DNA from 4 places in the Agrobacterium sp. DE0009 genome. Region 3 is predicted to be linked to each of the others. Evidence: predicted binding sites of a transcription regulator. Region 3 holds the regulator's gene; each other region holds the start of a gene.
What was found. The regulator LexA, encoded in region 3, represses DNA repair genes until DNA is damaged. The targets are predictions, from matches to a motif close to TGTTCNNNNTGTGTTCNG.

Region 1 (7,381 bases), on a different contig from region 3:
GGGGAGAGCCAACGGCCGCGAAACGCAGCGTGTGCTCGACCGAGAAACGCTCCATCTCGTTCCAGTAGTCGTCCATGCTGTCCACCGGCTTTGGAAACTGCGTTCGAACGTTGCGGCGCAGGTTCACGAATTGCTGCTGCGACGAGGTGAACAGATGCTGCGCTTCCTCGTCCGTATCGGCCCCGACGCCCATCACGCCGACCATCACATAAGGCTTGTCCAGAACCTCTGAAGGCTGGAAACGCTCGCGATAGATATGGATCGCTTCCATGAGCATATCGGGCGCGAAATGCGATGCGAAGGAATAGGGCAGGCCGAGTGCTGCGGCGAGATGCGCACTGTAGATGCTCGAGCCCAGCAGCCATATCGGAACGTTCGAGTTCATGCCGGGGACTGCGAGGATGGCCTGATCGGCCTGCGGTGGGCCGAGGTAACGCTGCAACTCGACAATGTCGTGTGGGAAATTTTCAGCGCCCGCATCAAGGTTACGGCGCAACGCCCTTGCCGTGCGCATATCGGTCCCGGGGGCACGACCGAGACCCAGATCGACGCGGCCGGGCAGCAGCGCGGCGAGTGTACCGAACTGCTCCGCGATGACGAGCGGCGAATGGTTGGGCAGCATGATGCCGCCCGAGCCGACACGGATGTGTTTCGTGGCCGCGCCGACATGGGCGATGACAAGCGAGGTCGCGGCGCTGGCAATGCCTGGCATGCCGTGGTGTTCAGCAAGCCAGATGCGATTGTAGCCGTGGTCTTCTGCCTTGATCGCCATGCGGCGGGAATTTTCAAGCGCCGCACTGACGCTCTCGCCTTCGCCAATCGGCGACAGGTCGAGAATGGAAAAAGGGATCATGCCGACACTCCTGCAATAAGTCGTTGCTGCGGATGTAAGGCGGTTGGCGACATTTACCAGACAGGTCGCGCAGAATTGAAGGATGATTCAAAAAAAATGGGGCCTCCGAAGGGGCCCCGATTTTTTGCCGGCGGCTCTGTCTTAGCCGGCGCGCCTGAGTTGACTGCCGCCTCTCGCCATTGCTGCGTCAGAAGTGGAAGGCAGCACGAACTGCCCGAGCCTGCCATCCATTTCACCTGCCTCGGAAGCAAGGCTGTGAATGGCTGCCGTCGTTTCTTCCACCATTGCCGCATTCTGCTGGGTCATGGTGTCGAGGCTTGCCACGGTGCTGTTGATTTCCGACAGCGTGTGCGCTTCCTCGCGTGTGGATTCCATGATCTCTTCGATACGTGCGCTGATGGTCTGCACGTGCTTGCCGATGCCGGTGAGTGATGCGCCGGCCTTTTCCACCAGCGTGACGCCGGCGGAAACCTCGTCGGTGGAGCGTTTGAGAAGGCTGGTGATTTCCTTTGCCGCGGCGGCAGACCGCTGCGCCAACTCGCGGACTTCCTGCGCGACCACTGCGAACCCCTTGCCGGCTTCTCCTGCGCGCGCCGCTTCAACGCCGGCGTTGAGCGCCAGAAGATTTGTCTGGAAAGCGATTTCGTCGATGACGCCGATGATCTGGTTGATCTGGCGCGACGACGTCTGGATGGCTTCCATGGCGGCGATCGTCTGTTCCATCACGCGGCTCGATGCAGTTGCCTCCGCACTGGCGTCGCGCGCAATGCGCGTGGCCTGTTCGGCGCGCTCGATCTGGTCACGGACGGCCTCGGTAATCGCCTTGATGGCGCTGGCCGTCTCGGTGATGGAAGCCGCCTGTCTTTCGGTGCGCTCCGCAAGTTGATCGGCCCCCACGCGCATTTCCTCCGAGCCGCCGCGCACGGCAGCGGAATTGCCGCCAATGGCTTCCATGGTCTCGCTCAGACGGGCGAGGGCTGTGTTGAAGTTGTGGCGCAGGCTCTCAAGATCAGCCGGAAAAACGGTCTCTATGCGATAAGCCAGATTGCCATTCGCCAACCGGTCAAGCCCCTCATCCAAGGAATGGACGACCATCTGCAGAGTCCCGGCCTCTGCCTCCCGTTCCGCCAGATGCGCGCGACGCGCCGTTTCGGCTTCCTCTCGTGTGCGCGAAGCGGTTTCTTCCATCTCCCGCTGGAGAATGAGCTTCTCACGGAAACTGCCCAGCGCCCGCGCCATGCGGCCGATCTCGTCCTTGCGGTCCTGATTTCCGATTTCCGCATCGAGACGGCCTGCCGCTACTTCGCCGGTCAGGCCTGCAAGCTTTTCGAGTGGCGCGAAAAGACGCCGGGCGAAGAAGGCGGTTGCCGCGCACATTGCAGCCAGAACGCAAAGACCGATGACAGCGAGCGTCCCGGCAATCGAGATCGACCCGGCATTCAATTCGCTGCGCAGCATGCTTTCCACTGCAAGATATTTTTCCCCCGCAAAGGAAAAAGGTCGGGCATAGGCGTTTGCCTCGCCATCGGCGCGTTCGATCGTGGCGACTGTCATGCCCACAGCGTTAAGGGCCTGCCCGTGAAATCCATAAATCGCCGGATCAAGGCTGACGAGTTTGCTGCCCTCCACACCGAGAACCTTGCCATCGGCAGAAATGATTGCGGATTGCTCGGAGCTGCCCGCCGAGACACCCTTCGTCAGGATTTGGCTGAAGACATCCTCCTTCACGCGGAAAAGAACGATGCCCTTGAAGGCGCCGAACTTGACCACGGGAACACCGAAATAGATGCCCGCCTCGTTTGTTGCCGCATCGATCCGAAGGCCGGAGAAGCTCGTCTGAGCTACATCGTCTACGGCCTTTTGGGCATTCGCAGCACCCCGCGCGAACGCGGCGCCAAGACCGCTTTCCGCCCAGACGCCGTTATTGACGGTCTCCCCGAAGGCCGCCCCCTTAAGATAAGAGTAATAGACAGTGCCGGCCGGATCGATGAAGAGCACGTCGCTGAACGGAGTCCCCTTGAGATAACCGGCTATGTCCGTCTGGGTCTTTTCATGGGTTGAATAATAAAAGCCGCTCGGGTTTTCCGGCTTGATCAGCTTTTCCTTCTCGCTGAAGGGGTTTTCCTTGACGAAAACGCGCTGAAGCTCCGCCTTGGCGTCACCAGAGTTTTTCTGAACCGTGCCCCAGCCGCTTCGCATGGAGACGACCGCCATTTGCAGGGATTCGATCTTGGCGATGGAATCCGCCTGGGTTTTCAGCTGCTCGAGGCGCTCCTGAAGCATGTCGCCGCGGAAGACGAGAACGCTTTCCATGGACTTCGATGCCTGCTCTTCGAGAACGTGGCTGCTGCTCTGGTAGCCGAGAAGCGTGAGCGTCCCGGTCGAGATCGCCATCAGCGCTAAAAAAATAATCAGGACTTTGGTCGATATAGAATGAAAACGGTTGAGCATGGCCGATGCAGCCCCCAATGCCGGATCAGTTCCCGCGCCTCGGATGACGGGCGCCATTGGACGGCTGATTTGGCGAACATATTGCGCCGCGGCTCGTCATGGCCGCAGCTCCCCATTTTGTTTTTGTGGGCGAACAATGCGGTACGCGGCTTAAGCAGTGGTAAATGCTGCACTGCAAATATAATGAATGTTGTCGTTTTGTTCACTTATCGCTGGCAGGGTCGGGGCCAGAAAGATAAGGTAGCTCATGCAAAACACGATTCGGATCATCGGCATCGACCCCGGGCTACGGCGCACCGGCTGGGGTGTCATCGACACCCTCGGCAACAGCCTCAGATTTGTCGCCTCCGGTACGGTGACGTCGGATGGTGATATGGACCTCGCCTCCCGGCTCTGCCAGTTGCATGATGGGCTGGCTGAAGTGGTACACAGCTACCGGCCGGATGAGGCTGCGGTGGAGCAGACCTTTGTGAACAAGGACGCGGTTGCGACGCTGAAACTCGGTCAGGCGCGGGGCATTGCCATGCTCGTGCCGGCGCGCGCCGGGTTGCCTGTCTTCGAGTATGCGCCCAATGCGGTCAAGAAAGCTGTGATCGGCGTCGGGCATGGGGAAAAGCAGCAAATTCATATGATGCTGAAAATCCTGATGCCGAAGGCCGAATTCAAGGGTAACGATGCGGCGGACGCGCTCGCCATCGCCATCTGCCACGCGCACAATCGCGGTGGTGACAGGATGCGGCGGCTTCTGGCAGCCGGTTAATTTCATTTTTAGTGAGCGGGCGGCATCATGATCGGAAAACTGAAAGGCAGCATCGAGGAAATCGGGGCGGATTACGTGCTGGTGGATGTGCATGGCGTCTGTTACGTCGCCTATTGTTCGGCGCGCACTTTGTCGAAAATCGGCTCTGTCGGGGAGGCTGTGGTGCTCTTCATCGAAACCTATGTGCGTGAAGACCAGCTGAAGCTCTTCGGCTTTCTCTCGGCGCTGGAGCGGGAGTGGTTTAATCTGTTGCAAAGCGTGCAGGGCGTGGGCTCGAAGGTGGCGCTGGCCGTTCTTTCCACGCTGTCGCCTTCCGAACTTGCCAATGCAATAGCCCTGCAAGACAAAACCATGATCTCGCGTGCACCGGGGGTCGGGCCGAAGGTGGCCGTGCGCCTCGTGACCGAGTTGCGCAACAAGGCCCCGGCCTTTGCGGGAGACGCTTCCGCCTCCATCGGGCTCAAGCAGGAGCTTGGAGAAGGTGTCGCTTCCGCGCCGGTCGCGGATGCCGTATCAGCGCTGACAAATCTTGGTTACTCTCGTGACCAGGCTGCCAACGCGGTTGCCGCTGCGCTCAAAAATGGCGGGGAGGGCGGCGATAGCGCCAAGCTCATCCGGCTCGGTCTCAAGGAGCTTTCGCGGTAAATTTCGTGAAGCGCGTTGTCGCGATAGTCATGCTATAGCGGCGACACCTGAGGAATTCGACTAGAACAATGGAATGCCCTGAATGAGCGATGCGGAGAGACTGATCACCCCGGAGAAGCGCGGCGAGGATATCGACACCACGCTGCGCCCGCAGTCGCTGGACGATTTTACGGGCCAGGCAGAGGCTCGCGCCAATCTGAAAGTGTTCATCGAGGCGGCCAAGAATCGGGGCGAGGCGCTTGATCATGTGCTCTTCGTCGGCCCGCCCGGCCTTGGCAAGACAACGCTGGCACAGATCATGGCAAAGGAGCTCGGCGTCAATTTCAAGTCTACATCCGGCCCTGTCATTGCCAAAGCGGGGGATCTCGCGGCGCTTCTCACCAATCTTGAGGAGCGCGACGTTCTCTTCATCGATGAAATCCATCGTCTCAATCCGGCGGTGGAGGAAATCCTTTATCCCGCCATGGAAGATTTTCAGCTCGATCTCATTATTGGCGAGGGGCCTGCGGCGCGGTCGGTGAAGATCGATCTCTCCAAGTTCACGCTTGTCGCCGCTACCACCCGTCTCGGCCTGTTGACCACGCCGCTGCGCGACAGATTTGGTATCCCCGTTCGATTGGCCTTTTACACCGTGGACGAGTTGGAACTGATTGTCCGGCGTGGGGCGCGGCTGATGGGCCTGAACATGACCGACGAGGGCGCGCGCGAAGTGGCACGACGCGCGCGGGGAACGCCACGCATTGCCGGTCGGCTGTTGCGCCGCGTCCGCGATTTTGCGGAGGTGGCAAGGGCGCAGGCCGTCACCCGCGAGATTGCAGACGAGGCTTTGACGCGGCTTCTGGTCGACAATATGGGGCTCGATCAGCTTGATATGCGGTACCTTACCATGATCGCCGTTAATTTCGGCGGCGGCCCCGTGGGCATCGAAACCATCGCTGCGGGCCTTTCGGAGCCGCGCGATGCCATTGAGGACATTATCGAGCCTTATATGATTCAGCAGGGCTTCATCCAGCGTACGCCGCGTGGGCGCGTTTTGACGGGGACGGCGTGGAAACATCTCGGGATGCAGCCGCCGAAGGATCTTGAGGCGGCGCAATTCCGTCTGACGCTGGAAGACGATTGAGGGAACAAGCCCGCCGCCGTTGCATTTGACCGTCTTTGGCACGGAGAGGATCATGTCGGCATATCGCAAGGGTACGAAAGTGCGCTGGAAATGGGGCAAGGGCACAGCGGAAGGAAAAATCATCGAGACCTTCACTGAAGATGTCGAGAAAACGATTTCCGGCGCCAAGATTAAGCGCAAGGCAAGCAAGGACGAACCTGCCTATCTCATCGAGCAGGACGATGGCGCGAAGGTTCTGAAAAGCAAGTCGGAGCTGGAACACGCCGGTTGAAGGCGCCGCAGGGGAGGCGTCAGAAAGGGGAAGCTGATGCCTTACGATCCGCTGCGAGTTTTCCGCAAACTTGCCCGCAACAACCGTCTTGCAAATTTCAGGCTGCATCAGGCCTGCCGTCAGCTGTCTGAGGATGCGTTCGTCGCGCAGCGCGTCAGTTTCTTCCCGACCCTCAGGGCAACGCTCAATCACATTCTCATCGTTGACCGGTTTTATATCGATGCTCTCCAGGGAGGTACGCTTGGACACGCAGCCTTCGTGGTGAGCGAGCCCTACCCGACGGTTGCTGAGTTACACGAAGCGCAGACGCAGCTGGATAAAGCGTTGATTGCCTTTGTCGATGATCTCGATGAAGACGGCCTTGCCGGGATCGTTGATATACATCGGGGCGCGCGTGTGCAGCAGGATCGCTGCGATGATGTTCTCTCCCACCTCTTCCAGCATCAGACCCATCATCGTGGCCAGGCACATGCGATGTTGGCGGGCACGTCGGTCAAGCCGCCCCAACTGGATGAATTCATTGTGGGCGATGATGCAGGAGCGAGAAAAGCGGAAATGGATGCGCTAGGGTGGACGGAAACCGATTTGATGTTTCCAGCCCGCAGGCCCAACCATGACGCATGATAACAAGCAGGACACCCGCATCCGCATCAAGTTCAAGCCGAAACGCATCTTCCAGATGCGTGTCGCGGGACTTGCATTTCGCCACGGCAACGTGCTGGTGCACCGCGCGACGCATGAGAAATTCTGGACCTTTCCAGGCGGCCGCGCTGAAATGGGCGAACGCTCCGCAGAAACGCTGGCGCGCGAGATGGTGGAAGAGCTTGGCGTTGAGGCAAAGGTTGGACGCCTTCTCTGGGCGGTCGAGAATTTCTTCCACTACGAAGGCAAGGATTGGCATGAGCTCGGGTTCTATTACCTGATGGACTTGCCGGAGGGGCTCAACTTTCATCGCACCGACATCATCCACCGGGTCCAGGACGGCGATAACGAGCTTGAGTTTCGCTGGGTGGCTGCAACCAGGAAGGCATTGACCGAGCTTGATATTCCGCCTTATTTCATCGCCGATGAAATTGAGAACCTGCCGAAGACCACCAGGCATCTCGTGTGGGATGACGGCGATCTGGACGATAAATGACCTCTGCCCCCGAACGCCATATGATCCGGTTGGATCGCAAACCGCAGCTCTTCAGCATGCGTGTGGCGGCCCTCATTTTCCAGAATGAACATCTTTTGGTACAGCGTGGCGTGAAGGACGACTATTGGGCTCTGCCCGGA
Region 2 (7,381 bases), 630 kb from region 3:
TTAACATCCAGTGACTTCACGGAAGAAAATGAACCTTTCACGCTTTTTGCCGAGTGGCTGAAGGACGCGACGGCTTCCGAAATCAACGATCCGAACGCAGTGGCACTCGCCACCGTGGACGAAAATGGCCTGCCGAACGTGCGCATGGTGCTGCTGAAAGGTGTCGATGACCGCGGCTTCGTGTTCTACACGAATTTCGAAAGCCAGAAGGGCCGGGAGATCCTCGGCCAGAAAAAAGCGGCCATGTGTTTCCACTGGAAGAGCCTGCGGCGACAGGTGCGCCTGCGGGGCGAGGTGGAGATCGTGAGCGACGCGGAGGCGGATGCCTATTATGCCTCCCGCCCGCGCGGCAGCCGCATCGGCGCCTGGGCCTCCAAGCAGTCGCGGCCGCTGGAGGGTCGTTTCGCGCTGGAAAAGGCGGTGGCCGAATATACCGCCAAATATGCGATCGGCGATATTCCGCGCCCATCCCACTGGTCCGGTTTCCGCATTCGCCCCGTGAGCATCGAATTCTGGCATGATCGCAAGTTCCGCCTGCATGACCGCATCGAATTCCGCCGCGAGACGCCTGACGGTGCCTGGTCGAAAGTCCGCATGTACCCGTAAAGGCAAGTCGGCGGGTCGTCGTGGCCCGCCTATTTCAGCAGCGAATCGAACAAGGGCAGGCCGATGACGGCAGACATGGCGATCAGCCCGTAGCAGATGCGCCTGAAGGATGCCTCATCGGCAAACCCATGTAATCGCGACCCTGCGTAAAGGCCCGCACCGTAAAAGGGCAACGCCAGCAGGAAAAACACAAAGACATCGAAGCTGAACAGGCCGCCCAAAAAATAGCTGGCCAGGGAAAATATCGTCGATATCGCAAAATAAAGAATGACATTGGCGCGCACGAAAGCGCCCTTCAGCGCGCCGCCCAGCCAATAGGCGACGACGGGCGGGCCACCCAGCTGCGCGGCGCCTGAAAACAGGCCAGCCACGAGTCCCGTGAGAAGGGTGAGCGGCGTCTTCGGCCGGCCGCTGTAACGCCAGCCGGACAGCAGGAACACGAGCAGCACCACGACGACACCTGAAATGAGCCAGCGCAGCGTCAAGGGATCACCCTTGGCGAGCAACATCGTGCCGACGGGCACGCCGACAAGGGCGCCGGTCGCCATGGTGAACACGTCCCGCCGGTCCGCCATGCGGAAGGCGGGCGGTATCATGCCGACAGTTAGCACGGCGTCCACCACCAGCAGAACCGCCGAAGCCACACGTGGCCCCACGATGGCGCTCGCAAGCGGGATGAATATGAGCGCTGCACCGAAGCCGGAAAAGCCGCGGGCAAGGCCGGCAAGAAAGGCTGCGCCGGCAAACATGGCGAGCAGCACCGGGCTGTGTGCGGCGACGAATGACGCCAGGAAGTCGAGATGGGACATGGGTGACGGCATGATTGTTTGAATATCTTTTCTCTATCGCGCTTGCATGCGCATGTCCCGGAAATTTCTGTTCATGGCTGCATGACGCCCTGACGGGTCGACGCCGTCAGAGAATCATGATTAGAGTTTCAGCGAGTGAACAAAGGATGAACAAATGTTTGCTGACATGATGCGTCGGTTTGAAGAGGCGTCGCAAAAATATGCCGCTGAAAACGGGATATTCCGCGATCCGGACTGGTACATGCTGAAGCTTCAGGAAGAGGTTGGCGAGGTCACACAGGCCTGGAACCGGCTGACAGGAAGGGCGCGCGTTAAGGGTAGGAGCAAAGAGGAGACGAAGCGGGATCTGGCCGACGAAACCGCCGATCTCCTCGGCCATGTGCTGTTACTGGCCCATTATAACGGTCTCGATATTGAAGGAGCGATTGAGCGTAAGTGGTGCTTTACGCCGTCAAAACCCTGAAGGCTCCAGCTTTTCCAACATGGCCGCCACGGCGTTAAGGTCGCTGGCGACGGCCACGCATTTCTCCCGCATTTCCTCCGTCGGCGGTGCAACGTCAGGCACCATGATGGTCATCATGCCCGCCGATGTCGCCGAGCGTACACCTGAGTAGGAATCCTCCAAGGCAAGACAGCGCCCGGGATCGAGGGACAGTCGTCGCGCCGCCGTCAGATAGGGCATGGGCGCCGGTTTCGGCTCCGTATAGTCGCCGCGCGCGACAATGGTGTCGAAACGTCCGAGAAGATCGTGGGGCCCAAGATGGCGCGTCACCGAATCGTGCCGCGATGAGGTGGCGATGGCGCGGCGGATGTCGAGGCTGTCGAGCAGATCGAGGATTTCGACGACGCCCGGCTTCAACGCCACGCCATCAGCCATCATCACGCCAAGATGCCGGAGCCAGGCGTCTCGAAAACTGTCGATGGGAAAATCCGCGCCATAATCGGCAAAGATGGTGCCGGTGATGACGTCCCACGGGCTGCCGCAGACCTTCTGATAGGTCTCCACCTTCATGCCATGGCCGCCTTCATCCGAGGCCGCCAGAAATGAATCGCGATAAAGCCTCTCGCTCTCGATCAACAATCCGTCCATGTCGAACACCACCGCCCGCGGCAGAAAGGGCAACATGGCTCAACCGAACCGGAAGGGGCGTTCGCCGAGGCTCTCGAAGGGGCGGATCAGATACCCGTCGGGATCGGCGACGATGAATTGCCGGTTACCCACTTCGACCGTGCCGCGTCTGTACCACTTCTCCTCAAGCGGCATGACGAGATCGATGGCAGACCGCTCCAGCCGGAATAGAATGGGCTGCAGGGAGGGAACGGCGATCTGCAGGTTCATGCCGCGGCCCAACGGCGCATCGAGCGAGGCATTGCCCGCCACAAAGGTCCGGGTCGCGCCGATCTGGTCAATCATCAGCTCTGCGTCGCCCAGCGCCAGATAGGTGAAGCCCTCTTCGGGGCGCTCGTAAACCACATGGAAGCCAATCAGGTCGCAATAAAAAGCGCGGCTCTTCTGCCAGTCGCTGACGGCAAGTTCAGGAACGAGGGCATTTCGTATGATGGTCGTTGTCTCCTTCGCCACGCAGGCCCCGGATGGGAGGAGGGGCCCGCCATAAGTCTTGATATTATCGCGTTCGCGCCAGCGCGCCAGAAAAAACAGCATCATGGCTGCCATGTGTGGGGTCATGGGCTGGCAAGGCACCGGCAGGCTCAGTGTGGCTGCAACTCTTTCTCCCGTCATTCCGGCTCAACGCCGGGATGACGGGCCGGGCGGGGTAGAATGCGACGTAGTTTTGTCCGCGCTATTGAGACAACCGAGTGCAATCACCCGAAAGCCACGGCCTACGCCTTCGTGCCGCCCACAGTGATCTGGTCCATGCGCAGATGCGGCTGGCCGACGCCAACCGGCACCCATTGCCCGGCCTTGCCGCAATTGCCGATGCCGGTATCGAGCTTTGAGTCATTGCCGATCATCGAGACGCGCTTCATCGCATCCGGGCCGTTGCCGATCAGCATCGCGCCCTTCACCGGCGCACCGATCTTGCCGTTCTCGATGAGATAGGCCTCGGTGCAGCCGAACACGAATTTGCCCGAGGTAATATCCACCTGACCGCCACCAAAGGAGACGGCGTAGATGCCCTTTTTGACGGATGCAATAATCTCTTCTGGCGTTTTGTCCCCGGAGAGCATGTAGGTATTGGTCATGCGCGGCATCGGCACATAGGCATAACCCTGGCGGCGGCCGTTGCCGGTGGGCCTCGCACCCATCAGCCGGGCGTTCTGCCGGTCCTGCATGTAGCCGACGAGCCTGCCGTTCTCGATCAAGACATTATATCCTGAAGGCGTGCCTTCGTCGTCGATGGTAAGCGAACCACGCCGGCTGTCGATCGTGCCGTCGTCGACGACAGTGACACCGGGTGCGGCGACCATCTCGCCCATCAGACCAGCGAATGCGGATGTCTTCTTGCGGTTGAAATCGCCCTCCAGACCATGACCCACGGCCTCATGCAGCATCACACCCGGCCAGCCGGAACCGAGCACCACATCCATGGTGCCCGCTGGCGCATCGATGGCCGTGAGGTTGACGAGCGCCTGCCGCAGCGCTTCATCCGCGCCGCGCTGCCAGTTTTCCGTGGTAATGAAATCGCCGAAACCAACCCGGCCGCCGATCCCGTAGGAGCCGCTTTCCTGTCGGTCGCCTTCGCCCGCGACCACGGAAATGTTGATACGGGTCATCGGCCTGACGTCACTGACACGATGGCCATCGGCGCGCAGAATATCCACCACCTGCCAGCTGGCGGAAATCGTCGCCGTCACCTGCCGGACATTCGGATCCTTATCACGCAGATAGGCATCGATATCGGTGAGGAGCTTCACCTTCTCCTCGAAGCTGGGGCTGCCGATCGGGTTTTCGTCGCCATAAAGCTTTTTATTGGTGCGTTGCGGTGCAGCGGCATAGGAGCCGGAATATCCTTTGGTAACAGCACCCACCGCGTCGGAAGCACGCTTCAGCGCGCTTTGCGAAAGCTCGCCGGCATGGGCATAACCGACCGTCTCGCCAGCGACGGCGCGAAGGCCAAAACCCTGGTCGGTGTTAAAGGAGCCGCCCTTGAGACGGCCATTGTCGAAGGTGAGCGACTCCGCCTGCGCATGTTCGATGAACAACTCGCCATCGTCGGCGCCCGCAAGCGCCTCTCCAACGAGCTTGCGCAATTGCGTTTCATCGCAATCGAAGAGTTTTACAAGGTCGTCGGTCATGGGAGGCTCCAAACTGAATAGTGTCTGGCAAGCATGTAGGGTCGTGCGCCGCTGGTGGCAAGCCAAAGCGTCATCAAGCTCAGTTCAGCTTAAAACGAAATGAATGACGATGAAAGCAACAACGCAGACCACTAGTTGATGCAGGATCATCGGGAATGTCAGCCGTGACCAATGTTTGCTCGAGTCCGGCACGATGCGTTGCCAATGAAGGTAAGCAAGCTGGTTGCCAGATGTAACCGACAGCGCAAGCTCAATCATCCGCCAGTCCCTAGGAGAACCAAGCAAAATCCCGACTTTGCGAGCGTAACCCGCAATAAAGGCAAGTGCGACGTAAAAAAAGGCAACGCCGCATATGAAGCGATAGCTGGCGAGCTTGTTTTCTCTCATGCTTTTCAGTAATTGCTAAAACTATACTTTGAAAGTACAGTTTTCCTGTCGAAAAGCAAGGCGCTCCACTCAAGGAAGCGCGTCGTAACCTTCGGCAAAACCGGAAAGCTCGATCGGAATGCCGACGCGGTCCTGATCCACGGCTTCGCGCAGCGCGAAAACCGCGTTCTTGCCGGCGCGCAAAACCTTCAGCAGTTCGTCGTCAATATCGACTTCCACATAGCAGCCTTCGGAGAAGCAGCGGGTGAAATAGGCGCGGCCGATATTATTATTGTCGATATAGAGCTCCATGCCATCCTTCAACAGCACGCCGAGCGGCGCGAGGATGCGCAGGATGCGCGACTTGCGATCGGCCGTCTTCAGAACGACAACCGAAAGTCCCACTTCCGGGCGGTCGTCGGCAATGACATTCTGCATCAGCGCGCATTGCTCTTCAGAGGCGCCGGCCGGCTTGTCGCAGATGACGGACCACGCACCATGCGTCGACTTTGGCGTGCCGGGCGGCTGCTGTTGCGCCAGCGCCGCTGCAGCGGGGGCGATGATGGCAAGACCGGCGGCGGCAAGAAAAGTGCGCGCGAGCGGGGAAAGACGCATGGATACCTCTGGGATTCGAATCAGTGCGGCTATTTTGACGCCATAATCCGGAAAAAAAAGCCTGGAGCCTTCAATTCCAGCCGAGTTGGGCGGAAATAGGACCTGTCGGCCCGGGCGGGCCCGCGATTTTCCCGGTTCGTCATTCTTTATCTGGCGATCAAACCGGCTGGCGAGCGCGGCTTTGTCGCATCTGAGCCGTTAGAAATCGTGCCTGGCGGGGCAGCTCCCATAAAGGGTGCGGGAAAGTCGCCTGCGGAATGCTCAATGGCAAAATTGGGGCGCTTCCGTGTCCCGACGCATATTGCGGCAGAGGGCAAACTGTGGTTTGAAGTTATTACCATTAGCATGGATTCTGCGCTTGTGATTGATCTGGATCAGGCGCGTGAGGGAGAGGGTACCGTGAGGAATAGGATTTACGCAGCATTGGCGGGGATGACCTGTCTGCTCACGGCTGTCGGCGCCCACGCCGATCAGCCGGTGCATTGGCAAATGGGCATGCAGGAGGCAGCCACGCCGATCATGCACGAAATACGCTGGTTCGAACAATATACGCTTTGGTTCATTGTTCCGGTTACGCTTTTCGTTCTTGCGCTGCTCATCATCGTCGCCTTGAAATTCCGCGCCGCGAAAAATCCGGTGGCGTCCAAGACCAGCCATAACACGGCGATCGAGGTTGTCTGGACGCTGGCGCCGGTTCTCATTCTTCTGTTTCTCGCTTTCCCCTCGTTCAATCTTCTGAACGCACAGCTGACGCAACCGGAAAACCCAGACCTGACGCTGAAGGCGACCGCCACGCAATGGCTGTGGAGTTATGAATATGCCGCAGCCGAAGGCGCCGAGCCGCTCTCCTTCGACAGCTATCTGCTGAAGGACCAGGACCGCGCCGCTGCGGGCAAGGAAGACAAGGCCCGCTATCCGCGTCTTCTCGCTGTCGATAATGAAATGGTCGTTCCCGTCGGCAAGACTGTTCGCCTTCTGGTAACGGCAGCTCCGACGGATGTGATTCACGCCTTCGCCATGCCCGCTTTCGGCGTCAAGATCGATGCCGTGCCGGGCCGCCTCAACGAAACCTGGTTCAAGCCGGAAAAGGAAGGCCTTTATTATGGCCAGTGTTCCGAGCTTTGCGGCAAGGACCACGCCTTCATGCCGATCGCCATTCGGGTGGTTTCCGAACAGCAATACACTGCCTGGCACGCCGCCGCCGCTTCCGACCTGAATGCGGCAAACCGGGCGCTGATGGCCTCCGTCGATGGCGCTCCGCGCACGGTCGACGTTGCCGCCAACGAAACCAACTGACTGGAGTGACGACAATGGCTGGACCTTCCGCACACGACGATCATCACTCGCATGGTCATCCCGCTCATGACGATCATTCGCATGACGCGCATCATTCCCACACGCCGGGCTTCTTCGCCCGCTGGTTCCTGTCCACCAACCATAAGGACATCGGCACGCTCTACCTGATCTTCGCCATCATGGCGGGCATCATCGGTGGCGGCCTGTCTGTCGTCATGCGCATGGAGCTGCAGGAGCCGGGCATCCAGATCTTCCACGGTCTGGCATCCATGGTCTACGGCTTCGAGGGCGACGCTGCCATCGATGGCGGCAAGCACATGTTCAACGTGTTCACCACGGCGCATGCGCTCATCATGATCTTCTTCATGGTCATGCCGGCCATGATCGGCGGTTTTGCCAACTGGATGATCCCGATCATGATCGGCGCGCCA
Region 3 (7,381 bases):
CCGTGCCGCACATGACGGCCATCGGATGCGCATCGCGACGGTAGCCGGTGAAAAAGCGGCTCATCTGCTCGTGCACCATGGTGTGGCGCGTGACGCGGGTGTCGAAGTCCTTCTTCTGCGCAGCCGTCGGCAGTTCGCCGTACAGCAGCAGATAGCAGGTTTCCAGGAAGTCGCCCTGTTCGGCCAGCTGCTCGATCGGGAAGCCGCGATGCAGCAGCACGCCCTCGTCACCATCGATATAGGTGATCTTGGATTCGCAGGAGGCTGTCGACGTGAAACCCGGGTCGTAGGTGAAGGAGCCGGTGTTCTTATACAGCGTGGCGATATCGACGACGCTCGGCCCGATCGTGCCTTCCCTGACAGGGAGTTCGACCTGTTTGTCGCCAAGTGTCACTGTAGCGCTTTTTTCCGTCATACTGATCCTCCGAAAACATGCGGGTGGGGGCGTTTGGATGCGCCCCGCGGTTAAGCGTCTACCGATTAGCTATATGATCCTGTCGCAGATGCCAAGCTATCCAAAGGTCAAATTGTGCATTGCGGCAAAGGTGAACGCCTTGCTTTTGGCCTTGTGATTGGCAGCAATTCAATCTCGGTCAACGCAGAGTTAAAGGAAAGCATTGCAATACCGGCAGTCCATCTGCAAACCTGTCTTCAGTGCGGCAGGGGCGCGGCCCAGAATGCTTGGTCAAGGTGAAAAAGAGCATTTCGGATATGTCAAAACGCTGCAGGGAGATACCCCCGGCACGGTGGATATCCTGGCGCCGCTGCGGCGCTCAGGCGCCGCGCCGACCGCTGTTGTGCCGGCCTTGGTTGATGTGGCGGCGCGGAACATTTCCGTTACTCAAAAACTTGCCGCATGGCTGACGGAAGAACGCGCATTCGGTCACGATTTCCTCTTTGTACCCGTCTTCATCGGCTGCGGGGCAATCCTGTGGTTTTCTCTTGGGACCACGCCTTCCTTGCCGCTTCTGATCATCGCGATTTTGGTCGCGGCCCCCTTGGCGCTGCTAACCAGATATCGCCTTGATGCCGGGTCAAGGGTTTGCAGCGTTGTCGCGCTGATGTTGCTCGGCATGCTTTTTGCGGAACTGGAAACCCGCCGCGCCGCGACTGTCCTTCTGGACACGCCGGTGACCACGACGGTTACCGGGAAGGTCGTCCGGCGTGAGGTGGATGCGCGGGGTGACTGGCGATATCTCGTCGAGCTCCACTCCACTGAAGCACCATCACTTACGCGTTCGCCGGGGAGGGTGTCGCTTCTCGCGCGTGGTGGCGGCGAACCCATGCCGATAGGCGCGATCATTCGCGGCAAGGCGCGGCTCTCTCCGCCGTCCGGACCGGCTCTGCCGGGATTGAACGATTTCGCCTTTTCATCCTATTTCCGCGGTATCGGAGCGACAGGCTTCTTTTACCAGCCGCCCCAGCCGTTGGCGATGGCGAACCTTGGGGCTGAGGGTTGGCTGGAGATGGCCGACATGTGGCTCTATCGCCTGCGCGCCGCCATCGCCGAGCGCATTCGCACGACGATCGGAGGCGACGCGGGTGCCTTCGCCGCATCCATCGTCACCGATGAGCGACAGGCCATATCGCCGGAGACAATGGAGGCGTTGCGGGTGTCGGGGCTTGCCCATATCGTCGCCATATCCGGGCTCAACATGGCCCTGGCGTCAGGCATCTTCTTTGTCGGCATGAGGATGGGGTTCAGCCTGTTTCCGGCCTTTGCCCAGCGATGGCCAGTCAAGAAGATATCCGCCTTCGCAGCGCTCGTCATGACGCTATGCTACTATCTGATCTCCGGCTTCGCGGTTTCAGCAGAACGGGCCTGGCTGATGATGTCGATCATGCTGGTCGCGGTGCTGTTTGACCAGCCGTCGCTCAGCCTCAGAAACGTCGCGCTTTCCGCTCTCATTGTTCTCGCGCTCTCGCCCTCCGAAGTGATGGGGCCAAGCTTTCAGATGTCTTTTGCGGCGACAATCGCGCTTGTTTCCGCCTACGCCGCCTGGAGCCGCCGGCGTAGTGGTCGCGAGCGTCTTTATATGGGAAGAAAGCCCAGCTGGATCACGGTCGCGCAGATGGCAGGCGCTGTGATGGCGGGCGTCATCACGACGTCGCTGATTGGCGGGCTTTCGACGGCAATCTATTCCGCCGAACATTTCCAACGTGTCACCACCTATGGACTTTTCGCCAATCTTGCCGCGACGCCGCTGATGTCGCTGATTGTGATGCCCTTCGGTCTGATCGCCATGCTGCTGATGCCGTTCGGGCTCGACGCGCCATTTCTGAAGGTCATGGGCTATGGCATGGCGATGGTCATCGAGGTCGCGGACGAAGTTGCGTCCTGGGGCGGAAGCGCAGCGACCGGACGCCCGCATGGCTGGTTCATCGGTATCGCCTCGGCCGGCTTTCTGCTGCTCACCCTGTTGCGCACCCGCCTGGCGCTCTTGGGCATCCCGCCTCTGCTGCTTGCCTTCGGGCTCTCGGCAACGACATTTCAACGCGATCTGCCGGATCTCCTCGTTCATGAAGATGGCTCGCTGGTGGCGCTTCTTGCCGATGAGAAGGTTTACACCACGAGAACCCGACCCCATGGCTTTATTTATGACCAGTGGCAGAGGGCGCTGCTGCTTGCCAAGACACCGCAGGCGCCGGTTATTCTGCAGCGGGACCGGCCAGAGACGTTTACCAAAAAAGCAAAGCTGTCGCAGGAGGAGTTGCGAGCCGCCGCACGCGAGATGGCGGTTGCGCTGAAAGCGGGAACGCCGGGCGTTTTCACCTGCAAGCGGGGTCGCTGGTGCGTGGCGCAGGCACAGAGCGGCGAATGGATCATCGTGCTGGAGGAAGGGCGTCTGGCTGGAAAGGCATGTGACATCGCCGACGTCGTCATTGTTTCCCAGAGAACCTCGTTTTCACAGTGCCGCTCAGGCGCGCTGCTTCTCAATCGAGACATCTTGCGGCGCATTGGTTCAGTGGAGATCAACTTCGCGTCAGCCAATCAGCCGGGCGTCGTGGAAAAACTGCGCGCTTCGACCGCAGGCATGAACCGGTCTTGGAGCGAACATCGGTATTACGATTGGAAATCTGGTCGCTACGAGCATGAGCTACCGGAAACGATCACGCGTCTGCTGGCGGCGTCGCAATGATTGCCGCCGGCAAATCGTCTCAAGCCTTCGCGCGCAGATCCGCAGTCAACTGACCGATGCTGGCGATTTCGTCTTCATGCGCTGGGTCCCGCCACATTTCTTTCAGGCCTGCCTCATACCATTCGCGCATGGCGGGCAGGGCGAGCAGGCGATCGCAATAGGCCTTTGCTGCGGGGGATAGATCCGCACCATAAGTCTGGAAACGGAATGCCACGGGGCAGAAGAAGGCATCCACTGCCGTGAACTTCTGGCCGGCGAGATAAGGACCACCGAAGGTCGAAAGGCCTTCGCTCCACAAAACATCGATACGCTTGATATCAGCTGCCAGCCCGGCATCACCACGCTTTGGCGTGACACGAATGCCGACCGACATGGGGTAGAGATTGCGCAGCGACGAAAATCCCGCATGCATTTCGCTTGCCGCCGAACGCGACCAGGCTCTGGCCTGCTTGTCGCTTGCCCAGACCCCTTGATGACGCTCGGCGAGATATTCCGCGATCGCCAGCGATTCCCAGACCGTCACACCCTCATCGACGAGGCAGGGGACCTTGCCGGTGGGAGAAAAGGTGGAAAATGAGACGCCTTCGCCAAAGGGAACGAGTTTCTCTTCAAAGGCAATACCGAGCGTGCGCATCAACACCCATGGCCGCAGCGACCAGGAGGAGTAGTTCTTGTTTGCGATATAAAGATCATACATGGCGTGTCTCCTGACTGTGTCGCAGTTTTATACCAGCGACGTTGCGGCGAATATCGCAAAGAATCCATCGCACTCATAAAGCCCGTTGATGGGTGAACGACATCCAGGCCGAATTCGTGTCAAACCCGCCTTGACCCTTTCAAAAGCACCTTCATGCCTTCAAAAGAAAAAAGCGCATCAATCCACCGGAATGACGCGCCATTCATCTTGAAGGCTAGATATGTCTTGCCAATCGATCCGGTTTTATCCAGACCGACGGCGGCATCAATGATAGCGCCGGATAAGCCCCACCAGCTTGCCCTGAATTTTCACCCGATCAGGCCCAAAAATGCGGGTCTCGTAGGCCGGGTTCGCCGCTTCCAGCGCGATGGATGCACCCTTGCGGCGGAACCGCTTCAGCGTGGCTTCTTCATCATCCACCAGCGCCACAACGATATCGCCCGGATTGGCCGTATTTCCATTGCGGATGATGACCGTATCGCCATCGAAGATGCCGGCCTCGATCATCGAATCGCCCTTGACCTCAAGCGCGTAATGTTCGCCTGAGCCTAGCATGTCCACTGGAACGGCCACGTCATGCGTATTGTTCTGAATGGCCGAGATCGGCACACCGGCAGCGATCCGGCCCATGACAGGTACGGTCGCCGCACCTGCAATGTCATTTGCGGGTGCCTTGGGAGCAGGGGGCGGCTCCGGCGTTTTCGGTTTGCCGAGACTGCCTTCGATAACGCTCGGTGAGAAGCCGCGCTGCGGCCTTGCGCCCGGCGTATAGGCCTCCGGAAGCTTGATGACTTCGAGCGCTCGAGCCCTGTTGGGTAGCCGGCGAATAAACCCGCGCTCTTCGAGCGCCGTGATCAGCCGGTGGATGCCGGATTTGGAAGCAAGATCGAGTGCATCCTTCATTTCATCGAAGGAGGGCGGCACGCCGGACTCTTTCATTCGCTCATGAATGAAGAGAAGCAATTCCTGCTGTTTGCGCGTGAGCATGAGGAAAACACCCTTGAGAATCGTCGTTGGAGTCGCGAAACAAATACAGAACGAACACTATATGTTCCATATGTGTTCCGCAATCCCCTAAAATCTGGTTAAGCTTCGCTCGGATTTACATTTTGCAAATTGGAGGTAACCAAAGCTCCAGAAGTCGTTCCCAGGCGGGGCCCCGACGCGTCCCATTTGTTCCGCGTTTCAGGTCAGGGTGTAGATCGGGCTGTGCTATCGCGCGAAAACGACCGTCTTGTTCTTATTGAGAAGCACCCGGTCCTCAAGGTGCCATGAAACCGCCCGGGCCAGCACGCGTCGCTCGATGTCGCGTCCCTTGCGGACCAGCTCATCCGGTGTATCGGCATGGCTGACCGGCTCGACGTCCTGGCAGATGATCGGCCCTTCATCGAGATCGCGGGTGACGTAATGGGCCGTTGCACCGATCATTTTGACGCCCCTCTCATGGGCTTGGTGATAGGGCTTTGCGCCCTTGAAACCCGGCAGGAAGGAGTGGTGAATGTTGATGCAGCGCCCGGATAAGTATTCGGAGAAGTTGTCCGACAGGATCTGCATGTAGCGGGCAAGAACGACGAGGTCGGTGCCCGTTTCTTCGATGATGTCCTTGATGCGCGTTTCCTGTTCGGCCTTGTTGTCTTTTGTCACCGGCAGGTGATGGTACTTTATCCCGCCCATCAGCGTGAGGTTCAGGGCCTCGCGGGGGTGGTTGCCGACGATGCCGACGATCTCGGCATTCAATTCGCCGATGCGGTGGCGATAGAGAAGATCGCCGAGGCAGTGGTCGAAGCGGGAAACGAGCAGCAGCAGCTTGCGCGGCGCACCTGCTGGACGCAGCGTGGCGTCGAGAGCGAAGCGATCGATCTCCTCGGCAAGTCCATTGCGAAAGCCTGCCTCGTCGCCGGCCATGGAGAAGGCGACACGCATGAAAAACATGCCCGTTTCATGGTCGTCGAATTGTTGAGCTTCATAAATATCGCCGCCATGCTGTGCGATGCGGCCCGAGACCGCAGCGACGATTCCGCTTCTGTTGGGGCAGCGCAGCGTCAGGACGTAATTCATCTAAAGCCTCCTGGAAGATGGAGTTGCGGTTGGACTGCTGTCATAGCGGCGCCCACGCGGAGCCACGCCCCGTTTCCACGGGGCCGAGCGTCAGCACGAAGCGGTCGCGGATGTCACTGGATGGCGTGTTCGCCCGGCCCGAGATAACTCGCCATCAGAGCGGGATCGACGGCGAGTTCGGAAGCTGGGCCTGAGCGGCGCACTTCACCAAGTTCGACGAGATAAGCTTCGTCGGCAATTTCGAGCGCGGCGCGGGCATTCTGCTCGACCAACAGGATGGAGACACCGGTTTGACGCAGGTCGGCGACGATACGCAGGATTTCGGCGACAATCAGCGGTGCAAGTCCAAGGCTCGGCTCATCGAGAAGCAGCAGTCTCGGCCGGCTCATCAACGCCCGCGCGAGCGCCAGCATCTGCCTTTCGCCGCCGGACAGTGTTCCGGCGAGCTGCTTGCGGCGTTCGCGAAGGCGCGGGAAGAGTGTGTAAACAGCATCGCGTGTCTCGTCGCGCTCCTGACGGGAACGCAGGAAACCGCCAAGTTCGATATTGTCCTCAACCGTCATCGAGCCGAATAATTCTCGCCTTTCCGGCACGAGGCAAAGGCCGGCGGCAACGCGGCCCTCGATTGTCTCGGGCACCGGCGCGCCGTCGTAAAGAATGGTCCCGCGCGAAGGCACGACACCCATGATGGCGTTCAGCAGCGTGGTTTTGCCCGCTCCGTTCGCCCCGATGACCGTGACGATGCTGCCCGATGTCATGGATAGCGAGATGCCATGCACCACTTCCGCCCGGCCATAGGCAACGTGGATGTCTTTGATGTCGAGTAGATGTCCGCTCACGCTGCCCCCCCAAGATAAGCCGCGATCACGGCCGGATGTTGCCGGATTTCAGCCGGCTTGCCTTCGGCGATCAGGGTACCGAAATCGAGCACGACGATGTGGTCGACCAGCCCCATGACGAAACCCATGTCATGTTCGACAAGCAGGACGCTGACGCCCTCGGTCCGCAGTTTTTTCAGCAGCGTCGCGAGCTCCTGCTTTTCCCCGTGGCGCAGACCGGCCGCCGGTTCGTCGAGCAGCAGCAGGGTTGGGTTGAGGCAAAGCGCGCGGGCGATTTCCAGAATTCGGATCTGCCCGAGAGCGAGGTCGCCGGCGGGGCGGTCGCGATGGGCACCGAGACCGACGCGATCGAGCTGATGCGCGGCTTCCGCAAGCAGAGCTTGCTCCTGTTGTCGCTCCAATCGCAAGAAGCTTCGGAAGACGCCGGCATTGCCGCGCAGATGCGCGCCGAGAGCGACGTTTTCGAGGACCGACATGGTCGGAAGGACCTTGGCGTGCTGAAAGGTTCTGGCGATGCCGCGTTTGGCGATGAGCCGCGGATTGAGGCCCGAAAGCGTCTGTCCCTGATAGGTGACGTCACCGCCCGAAAGGTCGAGGATTCCGGTGATGAGATTGAAAGTCGTGCTCTTGCCGGCGCCGTTCGGACC
Region 4 (7,381 bases), on a different contig from region 3:
TGGCACGTCGATATAGTTGTCGCCGCCTGTCGATGGATGCAGGTCGATGCGGTACATGCCGATACCGATGCTGTCGCGATAGCGGACCGCGCCTCTTTCGCCGCGAACCGTGTAGGAAAGATCCTGCTCGACGATGCGCGTCACCGACTTGATACGGCGGCTTTCGCGAATATAGGGAGCCATGGCGAGCCCGTGGTCGGTGCCGGTGATATCGCCACGCAGCCGAAGCCCGCGGAACCCATGTCCGCCATCAAGGCGCGGCGCTTCCGTCTGCAGCCAGTAAAAGACCGAATAAGAAAGATCTGCCGCCGCCTTCAGGTGGCGCGCCTTTTCTGCCTCGGTCACATCGATGATCGTGCCATCCATGTAATCGATCATCGGCCAATTCACGAGGCAGATATCCGATTGGTAGAAGCCGGGCGCAAAGTTTTTTCGCGCCGCGATGCGCCGGAAAATCCAGAGATTCTCATCACCGCCGCCCTTGCGCTGGTCGGCATCGACCAGCAGGGGATTATCATCGGGATTTGGCGTGAAGGTGCGGGTGGTATGCTCCAGCGTGCGCGGATGCGGCGCAGTGAAGCCGAGGAGCGGACCACCCCAGAAATGCGGCTGATAAGAGCGCCAATAGTCGTAGTTCTCAGGCTTGTCGATCGTCTGATCGCCATCGACGTGGTCAATGGCAAAGCAGATTGAGACAGCCTGCACATTGTCCGGTTGAGCGTGCTCTGGCGCGCTCGGTTCTTCCGTGTCCGACTGCGCCTCAAAACCCTTGGCATATTCCGTGCCGGTCATCGGCAACAGATCGCCAAGTTCGGTGGCGTCGAGTACGTAATCGGCCGATATGACGATTTCAGCGCCGCTGTCGCGACGGCGGAGGGTCACGGAGCGAACCCGGTCGCCGTCCACATCGGCCGCGACAGGACGCCAGGGCTTGAGTATAGTCAGGCGACCTGCGCCAATGTAGGGCATCAGCATGCTTTCCATGACCGCGAGGCTGACACGCGGCTCGGCGCAGATGCGGCTCACCCATCCGCCGCCCGGATTAAGGTCGCCCCACGCGCGCGCGCCTTCCGTCAGCGGATAATGGTCTCGATAATATTGCCGCACACCGTTGCGCAGCGCCCGGTAGGAACGGGTGATGCCGAACTGTTCGACCCATGTATGCTCGTCCGAGGGAACGGCCTGACTGGTCAATTGGCCGCCGATCCAGTCGTATTCTTCGGTCATGATCACGCGTTTGCCCGCTCGTGCGGCCGCCAGTGCCGCCGCTACGCCGCCAAGGCCGCCACCGACCACGAGAATATCTGCTTTCATGTCTTTCACGACGTCACATCCGTTTTGTTGACTGAGGACTTGTTTGCCGAGCCGGTCGGGGCCGGCCCCAACGTCTCTCCCTTGACGGGTTCACATTTGAGAAGGATCTGCCCACCGGCGCTGCCGGTCTCGATGCGGTTGACCAGCATGGCGGTTGCCTGCCGCCCCATCTCCTCGCGCGGAATTTCATAGGAGGTGAAACGCACGGGACTGCGTGCGGCCCTGATATGGCTGCCAAGCACGATCATCGAAAATGCGTCCGGCACGACAAGCCCCCTCGCCCGCGCCAGCGCCTCTACGCGCACGGCATCGGCCAATTCTATGAAGAAGGCGACTGTTGCCCCGCTCTCAATGATGGCATCGAGTATTTTCTCGGCCGGCCGGTTGACCGCCTTGATATGCAGGGCAATCGTGGCCGCATCTGCGAGCGCCGCGCTGAAACCTTGCCAGCGATCGGCAATCGATTCTGCCGGACCATGAGGTCCGATATAGGCGAGCCTGGTGTGTCCCAGCGCGATGGCGTCTTCGACGAGCTGACGCGTTCCCGCGGCGTAGTCACCGCCGACATAGGGAACCGGACCACCGGCATCTTCACGGCGGCCGATCGCGACGAAGGGATAGTCTTCCGAAACCAGCCGGGCGAGTTCCTTGCGATCGAACTCGCGGCCGAGAACCAGACAGCCGTCCGCAATCCGAAGCCTGTTGCCTTCCGAGAAAATCTTGCGGTTATCGCCGACACCGGCGCTCGTCAGCAGCAGAAGATCATAAGCCTGCTGCTGCGCCTCTTCTTCGATGCCCAGCAGAAAGGGCGTGAAGAAGTCAGCCTGGGCGCTCGGGAATGCTGGCTCATAGGTGAAAACGCCGAGGATCCGGTTCAGCCCCTTGGCCATGCGCCGCGCAATCGGATCGGCAACATAACCGGTCTGGCGAATGACGGCCTGCACCCTTTCCCGGGTTTCGTCCGGGATGCGCGCGACCGCTGCCGGCGCGCCGTTCAGAACAAGCGACACCGTTGCCTGGCTGACACCGGCAAGCTTGGCAATATCGTTCTGCGTGAGACGTCTGTGAGTAGTCAACCGATGCCCTCCCCGACATCCGATATTTGCTAATACGTATTAGCAGCTAATGCGTATTAGCACCATCTCCGCGTAGGGAGTCAAGCGATAAAGTGCATTCGCTGAGGGGTAGCGGATTATCGCAGCCTGCGCTGCAATGGCAAAACGCGGCAGAAGCGGCAATGTCAGCTGTAAGAAACAGCGGTTGGCTCGGATTTACGGATTCGAGGATGCTTTTTCGCCCGCAAGCTTCTGCTCAAGCAACCAAGTCCACATCGCCTCGTCGTTCAGCACCTTTCCCTCGACCGCCTGATGGTCCGTGTCCTCAAACACCGTAAGCCGAACATTGCGTTTCAGCTCCTTAAGACGTTGCACAAGCACCACCGTATCGGACAGCGGGATCACCTCGTCATCTGCACCATGAAAGGCCCAGAAAGCCGCCTTCTCGTTCGTTCGATTGAGGTAGTGCCGAATGCCGCCGCCGGCAATCGGAACCACCGCGGCGAAAGTTTGAGGAAACTGCTCTGCCATGGACCATGCGCCGAACCCTCCCCGGCTGTAGCCGATCAGATAGATCCGTTCCCGGTCGACCCGATGGTTGGCCACCACCGCCTCAAGAACGCTTGCAACACGCTCGATCGGATAAAGTAGTTCCTCACTCGGATTTTGGGGTGAAAACACCAGGAAGGGAAACTCACGTCCGTCCTCTATCATTTTTGGCAAGCCGCTCGACCGTAGCTTTTCGACGTCGCTGCCGCCCTGATCGCCGCCATGCAGCCAGACGACAAGAGGATAGGTCTTGTTCGAGCCGGCGTAATCCTTGGGCGTATAAAGCAGGTAGTTGAGGTCAGAAGCGATGGTGACATCGGATTTCATCGCTTTCTGTTCGGCCTGTGCGAATGTCGAGGCAGCGATTGCGGCCAGAGCGATCAGGCAGAATTTAAGTCGTCTCATGATTTTTTCCTCCCAGTGAATAAGCCTCTTCGGGGGTAATGACCGTTAAATCCGATCGGGTTCAACGCTCCCGGAAAAAGCAGGAAAAGCGCGTCGGAAAACATGAAATATCTCATCATTTCAGGCCAATGAGACAACTGCCTCATCTGATTTCCGGCGATGCGACGCCAGCATATCCGCTTCCGCTCCTGAGGCAACATTCGCGGAAGAGACTTCGGAAATCGAGCTGTCAGGTGATGGCGCCAACCGGACTTGCGCAGCAAGGCTTTTGCGTTCAGCATTTGTTCTGGCTTGCTGTTTGAGTCTTTGCTAATCATTGCGGCACGAAGGCGACATGGCGGCGCAGGCTCAGTCGCCCGCCGTTTTCGGGCAGGCAACTTCGCCTGGGGCAAATATCGAGGATTAGTGCAGGATGGCGGTTGCCTATCTGGAAAAACTGAACGAGCAGCAACGCAAGGCCGTGGAACATGGGGTTGGACTGGTGGACGGACATGTCGCCGGTCCGCTTTTGATCATCGCCGGCGCCGGCTCGGGAAAGACCAATACGCTGGCTCACCGTGTTGCGCATCTGATCGTGAATGGAGCCGATCCCCGCCGCATCCTGCTGATGACGTTCTCAAGGCGCGCAGCCTCCGAGATGGCGCGCCGTGTCGAACGGATATGCAAGCAGGTCCTCGGGGCAAATTCGGCCATCATGACAGATGCATTGGCGTGGTCCGGCACGTTTCACGGCATTGGTGCACGGCTGTTGCGCATCTACGCTGAGCAGATCGGCCTCAACATCGATTTCACCATCCACGACCGCGAAGACAGCGCCGACCTGATGAATCTTTCCCGGCACGAGCTGGGGTTTTCCAAAACCGAAAGCCGCTTTCCGACAAAGGGCACCTGTCTTGCGATCTATTCGCGCGTCGTAAATTCCCAGACGCCGCTCAAGGACATCTTGCGCCAGCATTATCCCTGGGTTGCCAACTGGGAAAGCGAACTCAGGGAACTGTTCGCGGCCTATGTCGAGGCCAAACAGGTCCAGAACGTGCTCGATTACGACGATCTTCTGCTCTACTGGTCCCAGATGGTCAGCGACCCCGTTCTGGCTGATGATATAGGCAACCGCTTCGACCATGTGATGGTCGATGAATATCAGGATACCAACCGGCTGCAGGCTTCGGTGCTGATGGCGCTAAAGCCCGGCGGCCGCGGCTTGACCGTGGTGGGCGACGATGCGCAGTCGATTTATTCTTTCCGGGCGGCGACCGTGCGCAACATCCTCGATTTCCCGGCTTCCTTCAGCCCGGCGGCCGATATCATCACGCTGGATCGCAACTATCGCTCGACGCAGCCGATCCTTGCAGCCGCCAACGGGGTCATCGATCTCGCGCGCGAGCGCTTCACCAAGAATCTCTGGACCGAGCGGCAGTCGCTGGAGCGCCCGAAACTCGTGACGGTGAAAGACGAGACCGAGCAGGCGAACTTCATCATCGACCAGATCCTCGCCAATCGCGAAACCGGCATGACTTTGAAACAGCAGGCCGTGCTGTTCCGCACCTCCAGCCATAGTGGCCCGCTCGAGGTGGAACTGACCCGCCGCAACATCCCCTTCGTCAAATTCGGCGGCCTGAAATTCCTGGACAGCGCCCATGTGAAGGACATGCTGGCCGTGCTGCGTTTCGCACAGAACCCGCGCGACCGCGTCGCCGGTTTCCGGCTGCTGCAGATGCTGCCAGGCATCGGACCGAAGAAGGCTGGCAATATTCTTGATGCGATTGCGACAGACCCAGAGCCGCTGCTTGCCCTCGCCGAAATTCCATCGCCGCCGAAGACCGGCGATGACTGGGCAGCCTTTACACAAATGCTTGTGGGCCTGCGGCAGGCGCCGAATGACTGGCCGGGCCAGATCGGGAAGGCTCGGCTGTGGTACGAGCCGCATCTCGAACGCCTGCATGAGGATGCGGACACCCGCAAGGCCGATCTGCTGCAGCTAGAGCAGATCGCCGGCGGCTATCCCTCACGCGAACGCTTCCTGACCGAACTGACACTCGACCCGCCCGACGCCACCAGCGATCAGGCCGGCGTGCCCCTACTCGACGAGGATTATCTCAGCCTCTCGACCATCCATTCCGCCAAAGGCCAAGAGTGGCGCTCCGTCTTCATCCTCAATGTGGTCGACGGCTGCATCCCCTCGGACCTCGGCGTCGGCACCACCCAGGAACTGGAGGAGGAACGCCGGCTGCTCTACGTCGCCATGACGCGCGCCAAGGACAGCCTGTCGCTGATCACGCCGCAACGCTTCTTCACAGGCGGGCAGAGTCAGCAGGGTGACCGGCATGTTTACGCCGCCAGAACCCGCTTCATACCGGCGACATTGCTGCAGTTTTTTGAGACTATGACTTGGCCACTGGTTTCAGCCGCCGCTTCGGAACGCAGCGCGCAGCAGATCCGGATCGATGTGGGTGCGCGGATGCGGGCGATGTGGAAATAGGAGTGGTTTTTTCCGGCAATATTTATCTCCACGCGGCGCCGATCGACGAGACGGTATTAAGCAAATATCCGTTTCCTCTCGGCCGTCGACCTTGATAGCACCCTTGGGACGCTGAAACAGCTGACGAAGCCGAGGAGCGTTCATGCCGCATCCGCGAATCTAGCTTCGGCGAACTTCTGCTGACAGCAGATCACTCGTTATACGTGAAAAACACCCCACGATCGAGTAGGCTGTCTGGGTGTTGTTTGTCGGAGATTCCGTCGCTCTTGTGTGGGCGATCAATAAAGCGTTATTGACTGTCCCTGCCGATAAAGCCATACCACCTTGAGAGACAGACCAGACAGGACACGGATAGTGCAACTAGAAGCATTCACGATACCAGACTTGAAAAAGATAACTCCGGCTCGTTTCGGCGACAACAGGGGTTACTTCAGCGAGGTTTTCAAGCGGGATTGGTTTCGCGACAATGTGGCTGATGTGAAATTTGTGCAGGATAATGAATCCCTGTCCGCACAGGCCGGGACCGTACGAGGACTTCATTTTCAAACAGAGCCTTTCGCACAGGGCAAGCTCGTTCGCTGTATTCGTGGGCGGCTGCTGGATGTTGCGGTGGATATCAGGACAGGATCACCCACTTTCGGGCAATGGGCGGCTGTCGAGCTCTCACCTGAAAATGGCGAGCAGCTGTGGATTCCGGCGGGATTTGCCCACGGTTTCATGACGCTCGTAGACGACACGGTCATCTCATACAAGGTCACGGCGCCCTACAGTGCTGCCAATGACCGCGGCGTCAAATGGGATGATCCGGCGATCGGCATCAATTGGCCGAAGCTCGAGGGCTACGTCCTCTCCGAGAAGGACTGCAAGCAACCGCTTCTGTCGGAGTTGCCTGAATATTTTACTTACCAAAACACTGGAAACTGATGATGCGCGTTCTTGTTACCGGCGGCGCCGGATTTATCGGCTCGGCCCTCGTACGTTATCTCGTGAGCGAGATTGGCGCGGATGTTCTAACCGTCGACAAGCTGACATATGCAGGAAATCTGGCGTCCCTCACACCGATCGAAAATGCACCCAACCACCGCTTCCTTCAGGCCGACATATGTGACCGGACCGCGATGAATGACGCCTTCGCGACATTCCAGCCGGACTATGTGATGCATCTTGCCGCCGAGAGCCATGTCGACCGCTCCATAACCGGCGCTGCTGATTTTATTCAGACCAACATCAACGGCACTTTTACGATGCTGGAGGCGGCGCGGCAGTACTGGAGCGGCCTTGAGGGAGACGCAAAGTCTGACTTCCGCATGCTGCATGTTTCGACGGACGAGGTATATGGTTCTCTGGGCGACAATGGTCTTTTTGAAGAAACGACCCCTTACGACCCGTCCTCGCCATACTCCGCCTCTAAAGCAGCCAGCGATCATCTCGCCACGGCGTGGCAGCGCACCTACGGTCTTCCGGTAGTCATTTCCAACTGTTCCAATAATTACGGCCCGTTCCACTTCCCGGAAAAGCTCATTCCGCTGATCATTCTCAATGCTTTGGAAGGCAAGCCGCTGCCGGTTTATGGCAACGG

Region 1: the regulator LexA is predicted to act here: its motif matches at 3,493-3,510, upstream of ruvC (crossover junction endodeoxyribonuclease RuvC).
Region 2: the regulator LexA is predicted to act here: its motif matches at 1,551-1,568, upstream of FS804_RS06060 (MazG nucleotide pyrophosphohydrolase domain-containing protein).
Region 4: the regulator LexA is predicted to act here: its motif matches at 3,595-3,612, upstream of FS804_RS23205 (ATP-dependent helicase).

What each region holds. Positions count from the first base shown of each region.
Region 1 is NZ_VEIU01000002.1:401,072-408,452, reverse strand. Features, by position in the region: gene FS804_RS11340 (LLM class flavin-dependent oxidoreductase) at 1-853, opposite strand, end outside; gene FS804_RS11335 (methyl-accepting chemotaxis protein) at 995-3,304, opposite strand; gene ruvC (crossover junction endodeoxyribonuclease RuvC) at 3,552-4,064, shown strand; gene ruvA (Holliday junction branch migration protein RuvA) at 4,092-4,709, shown strand; gene ruvB (Holliday junction branch migration DNA helicase RuvB) at 4,792-5,832, shown strand; gene FS804_RS11315 (DUF2945 domain-containing protein) at 5,885-6,103, shown strand; gene FS804_RS11310 (DinB family protein) at 6,140-6,727, shown strand; gene FS804_RS11305 (NUDIX hydrolase) at 6,717-7,241, shown strand; gene FS804_RS11300 (NUDIX hydrolase) at 7,238-7,381, shown strand, end outside.
Region 2 is NZ_VEIU01000001.1:1,176,845-1,184,225, reverse strand. Features, by position in the region: gene pdxH (pyridoxamine 5'-phosphate oxidase) at 1-606, shown strand, start outside; gene FS804_RS06065 (sulfite exporter TauE/SafE family protein) at 636-1,415, opposite strand; gene FS804_RS06060 (MazG nucleotide pyrophosphohydrolase domain-containing protein) at 1,570-1,878, shown strand; gene FS804_RS06055 (HAD family phosphatase) at 1,867-2,541, opposite strand; gene FS804_RS06050 (VOC family protein) at 2,545-2,973, opposite strand; gene tldD (metalloprotease TldD) at 3,258-4,673, opposite strand; gene FS804_RS06040 (hypothetical protein) at 4,758-5,060, opposite strand; gene FS804_RS06035 (invasion associated locus B family protein) at 5,130-5,654, opposite strand; gene coxB (cytochrome c oxidase subunit II) at 6,087-6,950, shown strand; gene ctaD (cytochrome c oxidase subunit I) at 6,965-7,381, shown strand, end outside.
Region 3 is NZ_VEIU01000001.1:547,462-554,842, reverse strand. Features, by position in the region: gene gltA (citrate synthase) at 1-415, opposite strand, end outside; gene FS804_RS02825 (ComEC/Rec2 family competence protein) at 678-3,140, shown strand; gene FS804_RS02820 (glutathione S-transferase family protein) at 3,160-3,837, opposite strand; gene lexA (transcriptional repressor LexA) at 4,102-4,824, opposite strand; gene purU (formyltetrahydrofolate deformylase) at 5,050-5,895, opposite strand; gene FS804_RS02805 (ABC transporter ATP-binding protein) at 6,009-6,734, opposite strand; gene FS804_RS02800 (ATP-binding cassette domain-containing protein) at 6,731-7,381, opposite strand, start outside.
Region 4 is NZ_VEIU01000011.1:12,099-19,479, reverse strand. Features, by position in the region: gene FS804_RS23220 (FAD-dependent oxidoreductase) at 1-1,314, opposite strand, end outside; gene FS804_RS23215 (LacI family DNA-binding transcriptional regulator) at 1,320-2,390, opposite strand; gene FS804_RS23210 (prolyl oligopeptidase family serine peptidase) at 2,586-3,323, opposite strand; gene FS804_RS23205 (ATP-dependent helicase) at 3,736-5,802, shown strand; gene rfbC (dTDP-4-dehydrorhamnose 3,5-epimerase) at 6,157-6,726, shown strand; gene rfbB (dTDP-glucose 4,6-dehydratase) at 6,729-7,381, shown strand, end outside.